3 regions of the Citrobacter pasteurii genome follow, and region 1 is predicted to be linked to each of the others. Evidence: riboswitches for the same ligand, from Rfam matches in the RefSeq annotation. Region 1 holds a riboswitch; each other region holds the start of a gene.

Region 1 (4,700 bases):
GCCTGCTGCCCTTCGATATGCGGTGACTCCACGTTCAGGCATAACGTCACCCCGGAAGGCGTCACAATGGAAACCTGATGGATCAGATGCTGACGCAGCACCATCAACGCAGCAACTTTTGCTGCCGCCGTCGCACACGATCCCGTGGTGTACCCTTTACGCAGCGCTTTACCGTTGTGCCACACTGGCGTATCGAAGGACTGGTCGCTCATCGCGCCCCCTGCATGTGATAAAGCATGGCGTTGACGATAGCGGCAGCGACGTTACTGCCACCTTTGCGACCTAATGCGGCAATGGCGGGTAGATGACTTTGTGTCAGGGCGTCCTTCGACTCCGCCGCGCCAACAAATCCTACCGGTACGCCAACCACACCGCTGACAGGTGCATCATGTTCCAGCAGTCGGAACAACGCGGTTGGCGCGTTGCCAAAGACAAACAGTTTTTCGCCCTCTTCCTTCACGGCAATGTCGACTGCAGCCATTGAACGAGTGATCCCCTGTTCTTTTGCTGCCCGCACCACACGTGGGTCGCTGATGTAACAGCGGCATTCGCCACCGAATTTTGCCAACAGGGTTTTGTTGATCCCGGAAAGCGCCATCGTGGTATCGGTATAAATCACGCTCGGGCGACTCAATGCAGCGCAAAACTGTTCCAGCACATCACTGGAAAACCACAGAATGTCCAGCCAGTCGAAATCCGCGGTGGTGTGGATCACCCGCTTGATGATGGCTTCATGCAACGGACTGGCAAACTGATAATCCGGGCGGGTTTCACTGATAATCTCGCCAATGATGTCGAAACTTTTGGCCTCAATTGCTTGAGGTTGCTGGATATAGTGCATTTTGTTGTCCTCAGGCGACACCGAGCCACAGCCAGCGCAGCGCAATAAAAATCGCCAGTGCCAGGGTCGATGCTACCCACATCAATCGAATCGTTTGGGAAATGTCGTCTACAGAAATGTCTCGTTGTTGATCGCCAATCCACGGTTTCTCAACACGCTCGCCGAAGTAGTCATTGGGCCCCCCCAGGCGAATACCTAATGCGCCGGCCACAGCAGCTTCCGACCATGCGCAGTTTGGACTGCTATGGTTGTAGCGATCACGCCAGCCAATCTGCAAAGCGCGTGCGCCGTCCTGGCGGCATAAAAACGCCGCAACACTCAGCAACAACCAGCTCAGTCTTGCCGGAATAAAGTTAGCGACATCGTCCAGACGGGCGCTGACCATGCCGATAGCACGGTACTTTTCATGTTTGTACCCCACCATTGAATCAAGGGTATTCACCGCTTTGTAGGCCATCGCCAGCGGCGCACCGCCCAGTAAGAGGAAGAACAGCGGCGCAATAATGCCGTCAACGGTGTTCTCTGCTACGGTTTCCACTACGCCGCGATTGATCTGCTGTGGCTGTAGTTGCGAGGTATCACGTCCCACAATCCATGACAGCTTTTCCCTACTGGCGGCCAGGTTACCGGCACGTAGCGGACGTTCTACATCCTGCGCGGCGTTTGCCAGGCAGCGCCCGGCCAGCACGGTGAAAATCATCCAGACCTCAACAACCCAACCAAACCAGGGATGAATTGATTGCGCCAGCGCCAGTACCCCCCAGGACACAGCCCAGGTCAGTCCAACCACTACAATCCACATCACCGCGCCACCGATGCGAAGCGCGCGGTCGCTATGGCAATAACGCCGAATGACTCGCTGGACTACGGAGATAAGGTTGCCGATCCAGCGCACCGGATGCGGCCAGTTCTGCGGATCGCCGATGATAAAATCCAGCAGCCAGGCAATGCACCATGCGAGTATCGTCATAGCGCGTTCCTCGCAGCGGCCAGCCAGTGATTGAGCATTTCGGGGCGCTGGGCAAAATGAACGTGCAGATAACTGGCGAAGGTATTTCCTGCCTGCCAGCCGCCAGACCAGACCTGCAGCGTTCTGCCATCACGCACCTTGCGGCAACTCATCACAGCCGGGATGTCTGGGGTAAAATCGGAATAGTGGAATTCATGCCCGCGCAGGACTTCACCAGTCATTGCCAGCAATGTTTGCTGTGTGGCTTGTGCCTCGCAGTAGCCAAACCGGGTCAGCCGTTTGCCCATCTTGCTGTGCCCAGGAATGATATCCGCCATTAGCCAGCAATCGCCGTTGCTGTCCTCCAGCGAGCTACCGAGATACATCAACCCGCCGCACTCTGCATAAATAGCGACGCCACGCTGATGCGCCGTCCGCAACTGTTCAAGCATCGGGATATTTCCGGCCAGCGCTGCTGCATGTAACTCAGGATATCCGCCTCCTAACCAAATCATCTGACAGTCGGGTAAGCAGGTGTCGTGCAATGGGCTAAAACGGACAATATTGAGCCCCGTGCGCTCCAGCAGCGTAATATTGTCCGGATAGTAAAAGTTGAACGCCTCGTCATCAGCAATGGCCAGCGTTAACCCTGCACCAGCATCTGCAGCAGGCAGTGCGGGCCATTCACCGACAGGAAGGTTGTCTAACGTGCTTAAGGCCAGCAGCGCATCGATATCCAGCGTCTGTTCCAGCATCGCGGCAAAATCCTGCCATGGCTGCTGGTTGATAACTGACTCACGAGCGGTAACTAAACCCAGATGACGCTCAGGGAGCGCGACGCCCTCCATGCGGGGAACATAGCCCAACACAGGCACGGAGCAATAACGCTCAATCGCAACTTTGAGTAGCTGGTAATGCGTTTCGCTGTTAACCCGATTAACAATAACGCCGGCGATGTTCAGGGTGGGATCAAAATGCTGAAACCCCATCACCGTGGCAGCTATCGAAGTGGAAACCGCCTTACCATCAACCAGCAAGATGACCGGGCAACCCAACTGTTTCGCCATCGCGGCGGTGCTGCAGTAGTTTGGGTCGGTACCATAGCCGTCATACAACCCCATAACACCTTCGATAACGGCAATATCCGCGTGCTGCATCTGCTCGCAAAATAAAGCATTAAGTGTAGAGGTGGGTAGCATGAAGCTATCAAGATTACGGGAAGCCGTGCCGCACACCGCGGTATGCCAGCCAGTATCAAGATAATCAGGACCGACTTTGCATGGCTGGACGCGTAAACCGCGCTTTTTCATCAGGCTCAACAAGCCCAGCGTCACCGTGGTTTTGCCACAGCCGCTACCGGTACCTGCAAGAACAAATGCGTGAAAACTGGCCGCCATACCCTGATCCTGTTCAGGGTGGTAGGGGTGTATAGATACCCAGTCTCTCGACTGTATGCATCTGCGCAACCCACTTCCCACCGAAGTTGTTGGTAGTCACCGACAGGCAGGTCTTCTGGCTTAGCGTCGTCCTCGCCCGTCCTTCCCAATCTTGCGATCAGTGGTCTATACGGGGTCGTCAGCATCACAGCAGCGGGGGCTGCGGGGGATTCTCACCCCCTTCCCTACCACAAATGTGGCAAACCTGTCAGTTCAGGAGCCGATTTAATTTGGCTCTGTGTCTTGAGGCAAATTCACGACCTCATGACAATAATTCAATTTAATATCTTGCCGGGTACATTCAACCAATGTTATGGCCTCAACCCGTTTATTCATATGTTCATTTTTTGAATGAAAGCGTCATTAAAGAATAAAGAAAGTCTTTCATACAGACACTGTATCTCATCACAAAAATAAAAACTGGTGCAGTTTATCCCTCAAATACTATTATTTTGTTGCGCTACGACAATTTATTGACTGCTGTAGTTATTTTTCATTTTATAATGACTGACATAGCGTACGATATCAAAAATCGGCAATAGCAAATTATTGCTATTTAAGCTGTCTCTTCAGATGAGATGACATTTATTTGCTGACGGAAAGCCTGCGGCGTAACCTGGTACGTTTGACGGAAAACTTTGCAAAAATAACTGGTTTGTGAGAAGCCTAAATTTCGCGCAATACTGGCAATGCTCCAGTCGCTATGACAAAGCAACTCTTTGGCACTCGCCATTCGCTGTTGATTTACCCATGCGTTAAATCCTATCCCCTGATATTTTTTGAACAATTTGCTGAAATAGTAAGGACTGAGATAAACGTGAGAGGCAACATCTTCCAGACGCAGTTCGTCTGATAAATGCGCATCAATATAACGTAAGGCTTTCTTCATTTTACTGTCATGAGGGTTCGGACTACGATTAGCCCGCACCGGCTCTGACTGTTGCGGATTGTCTTTGATCACGACGAAATTCAGTTGTTTTTTAAGACAATTTTCTACAATGAGCTTTAGCAAATCCGCGGAAGCAATAACCCGCGAATAGTCCATTTCCGGTACATTACGAAATTCACTCACCAGTTCGGGATCGGCTTGCCAACGATCGTCCACGTTCAGAATATCCACCAGCCCCACGTCATTGCTTAGGCGCACCTGACCACATAAGACAAACCCAACCAGATGTCCCGCAATGACCAGCGGAATGGAAAAATCGGTAAGTCCGGCATGACAACGATAGATGCAGGGTTGATCGGATTTAGACGCTTCCAGCCCTCCGCAGCGGTCGCTCATACGACAACGGGTGCTGTGTTGAGGATGCTGGCGCATCAACTGGCAAAAAGGGGTGAAATTAAAAAGCTCAGAAATTTCATCACCGTGAATATTGACAACCACAACAGCCAGACTGGTGGCCTGCGCAAAATCCTGTGCGATTTTATTAATGAGTTCTGAGTTCAGGGCACTCGCAGAAATCATGATAAA
Region 2 (4,700 bases), 830 kb from region 1:
ACTTTGCTTAACACGTTTCATTGCGGTTCCTTTCGGTGTTTACGCGGGGCGTTGGTAACGGATAAAACAGTTCGCTTCGTCGGGGGCGTGTTCGACAATCGCATCGATCCCAAACCAGCTATTAAGATTTTCACGGGTAAAAATGGCGGCAGGACGCCCCTGCATCGCCAGCTGTCCGGCTTTCATCACCATGATGCGATCGCAGAACATCGCCGCATGATTCAGGTCGTGTAGTGCGGCGATGACGGTGAGTTTTTCACGTTTAACCAGATTGAGCAGGCCAATCTGATGCTGGATATCAAGATGGTTTGTCGGCTCATCCATCAGCAGGACCTGCGGCTGTTGTGCCAGCGCTCTGGCGATGTGCAGACGTTGACGCTCTCCGCCGGAGAAGGTATGCCAGCAGCGATGCTGCATGTTTTGTAGGGAGACTTTCTCCAGCATCGTCTGCACAATATCGTCGTCTTTCCTCGACCACGGTGACAGCAGGCTCAGCCATGGCGTGCGACCAAGCGAAACCGCCTGAATGGCGGTAAGACGCTCGCTGGTTTCAGCCTGTTGTTCAACCAGTGCCACCTTTTGCGCCAGATGGCGGCGTGAATAACGACGAATGTCCTGATGGTTTAGCGTAACGTGCCCGGAAGACGGTTTCAGTAAACCTGCCAGGAGCGAAATCAACGACGTTTTCCCGGAACCATTGGGGCCGATAATGCCGACAAACTCGCCGCGCGAGACCTGAAAAGAGACATCATTGACGATGGCTTTGCCTTTGACTTCCCAGTACAGATGCTGGGCGTTTACCACAGGATTAGCGGTCATTTCCCCGGATTCCCTCGTATCAAAATGATGGCAAATGCAGGTGCGCCGACCAGTGCGGTAATCACGCCGATCGGCAAGACCTGTCCTGGAAGTAAGGTGCGTGAAATAACATCCGCGACGATGAGGAAAATGGCGCCAATAAGTGCGCTGACGGGCAATAGGCGATGGTGCTGATTTCCCACCAGTAATCGCGCAGCATGGGGAATGACCAGTCCGACAAAGCCAATAGCGCCGACGATTGACACCATGATGGCCGTCATCCCTGTCACGGCGGCAATCAGTACGCCACGGGTGCGTTTTACGGGAATGCCCAGCGATGCCGCCGATTCCGCGCCAAACGAGAAAGCATCCAGGTGGCGGGCATAGCAAAAGCAAACGATGATGCCTATCAGCGCAGTAGGGATTGCCAGCACGACATCCGGCCAGCGTACCCCACTGAGATTGCCCAGCAGCCAGAACATGATGCCTCTAGCCTGTTCGGCATTGGCTGAACGCGTAATGATGAGCGAGGTAATGGCATTGAAGAGCTGCGAACTGGCAATCCCGGCGAGAATGATTTGCGTGGTGGCCGAGCCGCTTTTGCCCCTTGCCGCCATCGCCAATAGCGCGACAAACAGAAATGCCGTCAGCGCGCCAATAAACGCGCCAAGCGACATGGAAATGATCCCTGCGCCAAGTCCGGTCAGGGCGATGAGCACCGCGCCCGTTGAGGCTCCGGCAGAAATACCCAGCAGGTAAGGTTCGGCCAGCGCATTGCGCAGCAACGACTGGAGAACCACGCCTGAAACCGCCAGACAGGCTCCGCAGCAGGCGGAAACCAGCGCACGGGTCAGGCGGTAGTTCCAGATAATCCCGGCATCAAGCGCATCCACCGCATACTGTGTATCAAACAAGCGGTTTGCCAGCGTATGGCTGACATGCCGCCACGGGATAACCGTCTCACCGATTGAAATGCCCGCCAGAAGGACGCCGAACATCACCATGCTGACCCACAGCGTGTGGAACAGCGTCCGGCTGGCAAGTTGGCTCATGGCATGACGCGTCCTGCGTAATTCGCTCATTGTTTACGACTTCCCGGAATACGAAAGGGCGCTATGCCCGCATAAGGCATAACGCGCGACGAGAGTTAGTGAGTCGTCTGAGGGTGCGCCAGACCATATTGCACCAGCGCATCGGCGAGTTTTTCCAGCCCGTCAATGGTTCTGATACCCGCGTTCATGGTCTGCACGTCGATCACCGGCAGGTGGTTTTCTTTCACTGCCGGGATCAGGCGGGTAACAGGATCGGACGTGAGGTATTCCATTTTGACTTTCCAGTCATCGGCCGGGAAGCGGCGACGGCCCATCTCGCCGAGGACGATGACCGATGGGTTGGCTTTGGCAATGGTTTCCCAACCTACCGTTGGCCACTCTTCAGCGGAATCAATGACATTTTTCACCCCAAGAGATTGCGCTATCCACGCCGCGGGACCAAATTTCCCGGCGACATAAGGGTCAAGCTGCAGGTCGGCGCTGGAGAACCAAAAGACGGCAGATACGTGGTTGTCCATACCGGCAATCTTAGCTTTCGCGGCGGCTTCACGTGCTTTCAGGCTGGCAATCAGCTCATCGCCTTTGTCCTGTACATCAAAAATTTTCGCCAGGTCGGCAATTTCCTGATAGACCATGGCGATATCAAACATGCTCTTACGCACGCCGTCACCGCCGTCTTCGTTGTCTTTAGCGCAGTCGGCTGGGGCGGTATAAACCGGAACGTGTAATTCGCTAAATTGTTCGTAAGAAGCAACTGTGCCCGCAGGGCCAATCTGCCATTCAAACTGACTGGCCACCAGATCCGGTTTTTTCGCAATAATCCCTTCGAAACTCGGGATGTTTTGCGCAATGACCGCAATCTTGTCATTCGCCGCTTTGTATTGTTCAGGTACCGGGCTAAACCACAGTGATGTCCCAACAACACGATCGGCCAGACCCAGGGAATAGAGGATTTCAGTACTGTTTTGTCCAACGGTAGTCACGCGTTTTGGCGCATGATTAAACGTAATATCCCTACCACAGTTTTTGATCGTTAGTGGATATTCTGTTTTAGCCGCAGAAGCCATATTGCTGGTCAGGAAGAGTGCTGCGCCAGTCAGTGCCAGAAGTGAAAGTTTGCAATAAGCAGAGGTTAATTTTGCGTGCATTAGCGTTGTCCCGTTCATGCCAGAATCTGAACGTCTGGTCATGGTTCATTTCGTTCCATAAATTCGGGACAGGCACATGACGATAGATGACATCTAATCGTGAACTGCGGGCAAGATAATATGAAAATAAAACATATTGTTGCCAATTTGTTCAGAAATTATATTACTCATTCGTCAAATAAATCACCCCATGGACCATCCCGTCCACTCAATGTATACAACCTTGACAGCAGGTCTCCTGGCTCGCGGCAATCTGAATATCGGCCTTCCCATAAATGCGTTCTTTACAGTGACCTGTCGTGGATAATCCACGACACAGTGATATTCAGTTTCCGCTTACAGTTGCGGGGGCAGCTATGGCATAAGATTAAAATAATCCGCACCATATTCCGTTTCAAAATGATAAATAGATTCTGAAATACTGTCGGTGGGGACTTTATCGGTATCGAATAGCTCCGTCAACCGCTTGAATAAGTAGGGTTGATGCCGCTTTTTGTTTTTAATTCAATAAAATCAATTTGTTGCTTTTGTGCTTGTGACATTAATTATGTGGAAAGCACAAAAGTCGATAAACTAAATGAGAATTGTTTGATGTTGATCAATTAATGTTTTCTTTGCCGGGCTGACCACGATTAATAGCGAAATTTACTGTGATATTTAATTATTTGCGCGGCGTCACATTTTATTGATGTTTTTCCATGTGCACGATTTGCTGCTCGCCACCTTCATCAAAATAGACGGTAAAGTGATTTCGCAACCAGAATTGATAGCCACCAGGTAAAAAATGGTGGGTGTGCAGATAGCGTGTTTTATATTGTTGCTGGTCGCAAAATTGTTCCGCCAGCAGAACAAGTTGACTGCCTATGCCTTGCCGACGATATTCCTGTGCGACGTAGCAGCGACAAATTTCCGCGGTTGAGGATAATTGATAGCGTCCACGCAGTGCCGGTATTCGGTCATCGTACTGGCAAACCGCCAGCGTAGCGATAAGTTGCTGTCGGTTATTCCATGCGCCGAGCAACCGATTTCGCGGTTGATGGAGGTAGTGTGAGCGCAGATTTAATACATCTGCATGCGGTTCAGGTGCTGGTCGGTTAGCGTTAAAATAGAGATTTAAATGGTGGATAATAAACGACTGAACGGACGAAATATCATCCTCAGTTATTTCACGGAATATAAATGCAGTATCAGCGTTCATCGTTGCAGATATCATCAGAACAAGGGAAACTGGATAATAGCAACTCAGACGCGTTTACAGAAGAGAAGTGTTACCGGCAAGCCTGCGCAAGCCGGTAACATAGTATGATTAAATATCTGCCAGCGCGGCATCACGGTTCGGGAAGAACGCCAGACGACCAGGAATGGGTTGGATACCCGCGCGCGCCATGGTGCGTAGCGGCTGGAACTCCAGATTACTGATACGCAGCTCACAACCCTCCGGCAGGCGTTTAACAAAACGCTGGAAGGCGTCCAGACCGCCGGCATCCAGCACCGGTACTGCGTCCCACTTCAGCACCACAATGCGTTTGCCTTCAAGGCGAGATTCGAGATCGGTAAAGAGTCCCTCTGCTGCGGCAAAGAAAAGCGGGCCAATAACGCGTAGTACCAGTACATCGTTTGGTACGTCTACGTTGACCGGAGCCAGACGCGTCATGCGTGCAATACGGCGCATAAACAGCAGCGAAGCGAGAACAATACCGAC
Region 3 (4,700 bases), 1.7 Mb from region 1:
CAGGCCGTTCGACGCGCAATCGCGGCACCAGAATCCACCAGTCGCGTCCCTTCCGGGAGGACTTGTAATAGCTCCTCCTGTAATAGAGGGAAATGCGTACATCCGAGTACGACCGTGTCCGGTGGCTCCGACATCCGCAACCACGGGCGCAGAATACGGCGCAGATCTTCCAGCGAGACAGGTTCTCCGTGCAGCTTCGCTTCTGCCAGCTCCACCAACTCAGCGGATCCCAACATCGCTATCTGACACTCGTTAGCAAAGCGCGCAATCAATTCGTGTGTGTACGAGCGTTTCACCGTCGCGCGCGTCGCCAGTAGCCCTACAATACCATTCGCCGTGAGCCGCGCCGCGGGTTTAATCGCAGGCACCACACCGACAACCGGAAAAGCGAACTTTTCACGTAATGCCGGGAGTGACACCGTGCTGGCGGTATTGCATGCGATAACCGCAAGCGCGAGGGGATAGCGTTGCTGAACTGCAGTCACAATCTCAACGACACGCTCAACGATAAACTCTTCGCTTTTCTCACCATAAGGAAAGGCGACGTTATCGAAAGCATATATATAGTGGAGATCCGGCAGAAGATTCCGGATCTCATTGTAGACCGACAACCCACCGACGCCGGAATCAAACACCAGCACGGTGGGACGTGAATCAGAAGGTGTAGCTGCCAGACAAGGTGTATTCCCGTCCTGCAGTTGGGTAGCCATAAACTGTCTCGTAATCTTTATCGAACAGGTTGGCGATTTTACCACGAACTGTCAGCTGTGAGGTGATCGGATATGACACAGCCAGATCCCACAAACTCACACCGCCCATTTTTACCGGTTGATAAGTAACGTAGTCCGTATCGTATCGCGTCCCCAGATATTGATATGTCAGGCCCCAGTCAAAATCATAGACCTGCCAGTCGAGTTGGTATTTCACCTGCTGTTTAGAACGACGAGCCAGTGGCTCGTTGGTAATCGCATTACGCGAATCTACGTAGTCGTAGCTAAGCGTATGCGCCAACGGCCCGGTGTCGAAGTTTGCAGTCGCTTCGATACCTTTAATACGCACTTTGCCTTCGTTGTAGTACTTCTGAGTGTGGGTGTTGTAGTCGATCATGTCATCGATATCGTTGCGATACCCTGACACGCGCCAGTTAACACCTGATGTTAACCCTTCAAACGCCCCTTCCCACTGCTTACTCTCTTCGGGATCAAGGTTTGCATTGCCGTAATAGCCATGCAACTGCCCCAGATTTGGCGCTTTGTAAGATGTGCCATAGGAGGCAATGAAACGATAGCCTTCGATAAACTCCCATCCAGCGCTGGTTTGCCATGTACCATGACGACCAAACTCGGAGTTATCATCACTACGTGCCGCACCTTCGAAGGTGAAGTCACCAAGCTGCTGCAATCCCGTCAAATAGAGGCCAGTATTACGTTGGTCGTAACCGTCCGTAACATACCCAGTGCCTGGCTCCGTAGTTTGCTTTTGCCAGTCCACGCCTGCACCAATGTTACCGTGGCCAACAACTATGCTGTTTGACCACTGAACATTATATTGCTTCATCTCATCCAGCGTGGCCGAGGAATCATAGCGGCCATAGTTCGGATCATAGTTGTAGTCTTTACTGTGGCTGTAGCTCGAAACCAGTTGTGACTGAATAAGCTCGCCATTAAAACGTAACCCAGCGTCCCAGCTCTGGCTATAAAGCTGCCGGGTATCAAGTAGCGCCGAGCCAGGAGAATAATACGAGTCATAATCTGTGCGGTTATCATAACCATAACCACGAACGAACCCGCTCCATGTCTCGGAGAAGTTGTGCTCCAGTGCGCCATACAGCGTCTTGCTTAAGAAACCGTCTTTATCCGGTTGAGCTTGTGCACCAGTGCTACCGTAGGCCACAACATCGAAGCCTTTGGTGTAGGCATAATCGCCCATCAACGTGACACGCGTATTTTCGCCAAGCTGTTGTTGGGTTGCGATATCGTAATTTTGATACCCATTGCTTCCCACGCCGGCAGTCAGTTCCGTCCCTGGTTTTTCGCGCGTAGTAATGATATTCACCACGCCACCAATCGCATCCGAACCATATATAGCGGAACGCGGCCCGCGGATATACTCAATACGTTGCACCAGCGATACCGGGAACTGGCTAAGATCGGCCGAGCCGCTCACCCCCGCTAAATTAAGACGTACACCGTCTATCAACACCAGAACATGGCTGGCGTTAGTGCCACGAATAAAAATAGACGAGTTCTGTCCCATACCGCCGCTTTGTGCAATATCAACACCAGGCAAACGACGCAGTACATCGTTTACCGAGGTAGATTGCCAGCGATCAATGTCCTGACGTGTAACGACGGTGATGGGTGCAAGTACTGCACTTAGGGGCTGCTGAAAACGGTTGGCAGTAACGACGAGAGTATCTGGGCTAGCATCCTGCGCCCAACCAGAAGATGCCGCGACGGAAAGCGCCGTCAACAGCAACGATTTTTTAATCATTGTAAAGCATCCACAATATAAGAAGGATGCCGCAGGTCCCACCGATAGTACGCGATGATGAAAACCAGATGCGACGTTAGCCGGCAGGTCTTCGGGCTTGGAGGCGACTTAAAGAGACGATGACTTCCCGCGGCAAGCCGCAGTGTCTGCACCAGGTGCGCTCATCTCTTACCTTCCTTACCGCTGCGCGTCAGCTCCAGATTTACACTGGATTCCCTTTTAACTCACAGGACCGGAAAACGGATGCTACAGTTTGTTACAACCTGGTGTCCAGACCGCGTATCACATTATCGGAAATCATCAATGACTGGACATCTGTTGAGCAATCCCTACAATCCCCGCGTACTTTTATTTTTCAGGACGCATCATGACCCCCGAACACCTTCCGACAGAACAGTACGACGCCCAGTTAGCTGAGAAAGTAGTGCGTCTGCAGAGCTTAATGACGCCATTTTATGCACAGGCTCCGGAAGTGTTTCGCTCACCGGTCAGCCATTACCGTATGCGCGCCGAATTCCGTCTGTGGCATGACGGTGATGACCTGTACCACATCATGTTCGACAGCCAGACCAAAAGCCGTATTCGCGTCGACAGCTTTCCGGCAGCCAGCGAGCTTATCAACACGCTGATGACGGCAATGATCGACGGCGTTCGCAACAACCACGTCCTGCGCCACAAACTGTTTCAGATTGATTACCTCACAACCCTGAGCGATCAGGCGGTGGTATCGATGCTGTACCATAAAAAGCTGGATGATGAATGGCGTAAGGAAGCCGAAGCGCTGCGAGATGCGCTGCGGGCGCAAAACCTGAATGTGCATCTGATTGGTCGGGCCACCAAAACCAAAATCGAGCTGGACCAGGACTACATTGACGAACGCTTGCCGGTTGCAGGCAAAGAGATTATCTACCGCCAGGTTGAGAACAGTTTTACCCAACCAAATGCCGCAATGAATATCCAGATGCTGGAATGGGCAATTGATGTCACCAGAGGATCAAAAGGCGACCTGCTTGAGCTGTACTGCGGTAATGGCAACTTCTCGTTAGCTCTGGCGCAAAACTTCAACCGCGTACTGGCCACTGAAATCGCCAAACCGTCCGTGGCAGCTGCGCAGTACAACATCGCGGCTAACCATATTGATAATGTACAAATTATCCGCATGGCGGCTGAAGAGTTTACTCAGGCGATGAACGGGGTTCGCGAGTTCAACCGTTTGCAGGGAATCGATCTGAAGAGTTACCAGTGTGAAACCATTTTCGTTGACCCACCGCGCAGCGGTCTGGATAGCGAAACGGAGAAAATGGTGCAGGCGTATCCGCGTATTCTGTATATCTCCTGCAATCCGGAGACATTGTGTAAGAACCTGGAAACGTTAAGCCAGACGCACAATGTTTCACGCCTGGCTCTGTTCGATCAGTTCCCGTATACGCACCATATGGAGTGCGGAGTGTTACTGACCGCAAAATAAGTGATGACCTGGCCGGGGGCGCTTCGCTTGCCCGGCCGACAAAAATTACTCCACAATTTCCTGCTTACGATTACGCACTTTAAAACCGATCCAGAACACCAGAATCACCGACAGTACCGCCGGGAAGAAGTTAGAGCCAATATCCGGGTATTCAGCGCGAACCACGGTGCTGTACAACAGAACACCGAGAATAAAACAGGCGGCAGCCAGGCCCGGCAGCCCCACAGGCATGGTGCGGTTCTGATAGCGTTGATGCAGACAATAAACCGTCAGCACCAGCGAAATAATCGGGAATACTGAGAATGGCACAATGGAGCTAAACAGCGCCGCAAATGTGCCATTGATCGATAAGCCAGCAACCAGCGCCAGCAGCAGCGTACCTTTATCTTGACCTGACTGTTTCATTGCTCGTCCTTCTCGTTACTCGGAGTGGTGCGTCATCTTCTCTTGTTCACGGCGGTACCAGTAAAATGCGCCTTTGGCGATCATGCGCAATTGCAATACCAGCCGCTCTTCCAGCTGTCGACGCTGTTCGGCGCCAACATCCAGTGCTTCTGCCCCGGCGCTGAACACAATGGTTACCATGGCTTCAGCTTGCGCTTCAGTAAACGCACGAGGCATATGGTTTTCGAGTTCCAGATAGTCCGCAAGTTCCGCAATGAAGTGCTGAATTTCACGTGCGACCGCTGCACGAAACGCTGCGGAAGTCCCAGAACGCTCGCGCAATAATAAACGGAAG

What was found. A riboswitch is a leader RNA that binds a small molecule or an ion and turns the genes downstream of it on or off. The one in region 1 is predicted to bind cobalamin.
Region 2: linked by a shared signal. The riboswitch ahead of I6L54_RS11980 (ABC transporter substrate-binding protein) and the one ahead of I6L54_RS16180 (cobyrinic acid a,c-diamide synthase CobB) in region 1 are both predicted to bind cobalamin.
Region 3: linked by a shared signal. The riboswitch ahead of btuB (TonB-dependent vitamin B12 receptor BtuB) and the one ahead of I6L54_RS16180 (cobyrinic acid a,c-diamide synthase CobB) in region 1 are both predicted to bind cobalamin.

The regions. Positions count from the first base shown of each region.
Region 1 covers NZ_CP077262.1:3,287,897-3,292,596, forward strand. The annotation lists gene cbiD (cobalt-precorrin-5B (C(1))-methyltransferase CbiD) at 1-212, opposite strand, end outside; gene I6L54_RS16170 (cobalt-precorrin-8 methylmutase) at 209-841, opposite strand; gene cbiB (adenosylcobinamide-phosphate synthase CbiB) at 852-1,811, opposite strand; gene I6L54_RS16180 (cobyrinic acid a,c-diamide synthase CobB) at 1,808-3,187, opposite strand; cobalamin riboswitch at 3,276-3,450, opposite strand; gene pocR (transcriptional regulator PocR) at 3,783-4,694, opposite strand.
Region 2 covers NZ_CP077262.1:2,453,636-2,458,335, forward strand. The annotation lists gene I6L54_RS11965 (pseudoazurin) at 1-21, opposite strand, end outside; gene I6L54_RS11970 (ABC transporter ATP-binding protein) at 40-819, opposite strand; gene I6L54_RS11975 (FecCD family ABC transporter permease) at 816-1,880, opposite strand; gene I6L54_RS11980 (ABC transporter substrate-binding protein) at 1,946-2,998, opposite strand; cobalamin riboswitch at 3,210-3,439, opposite strand; gene I6L54_RS11985 (GNAT family N-acetyltransferase) at 3,681-4,196, opposite strand; gene dauA (C4-dicarboxylic acid transporter DauA) at 4,305-4,700, opposite strand, start outside.
Region 3 covers NZ_CP077262.1:37,034-41,733, forward strand. The annotation lists gene murI (glutamate racemase) at 1-710, opposite strand, end outside; gene btuB (TonB-dependent vitamin B12 receptor BtuB) at 655-2,493, opposite strand; cobalamin riboswitch at 2,559-2,745, opposite strand; gene trmA (tRNA (uridine(54)-C5)-methyltransferase TrmA) at 2,861-3,961, shown strand; gene I6L54_RS00260 (YijD family membrane protein) at 4,007-4,366, opposite strand; gene fabR (HTH-type transcriptional repressor FabR) at 4,382-4,700, opposite strand, start outside.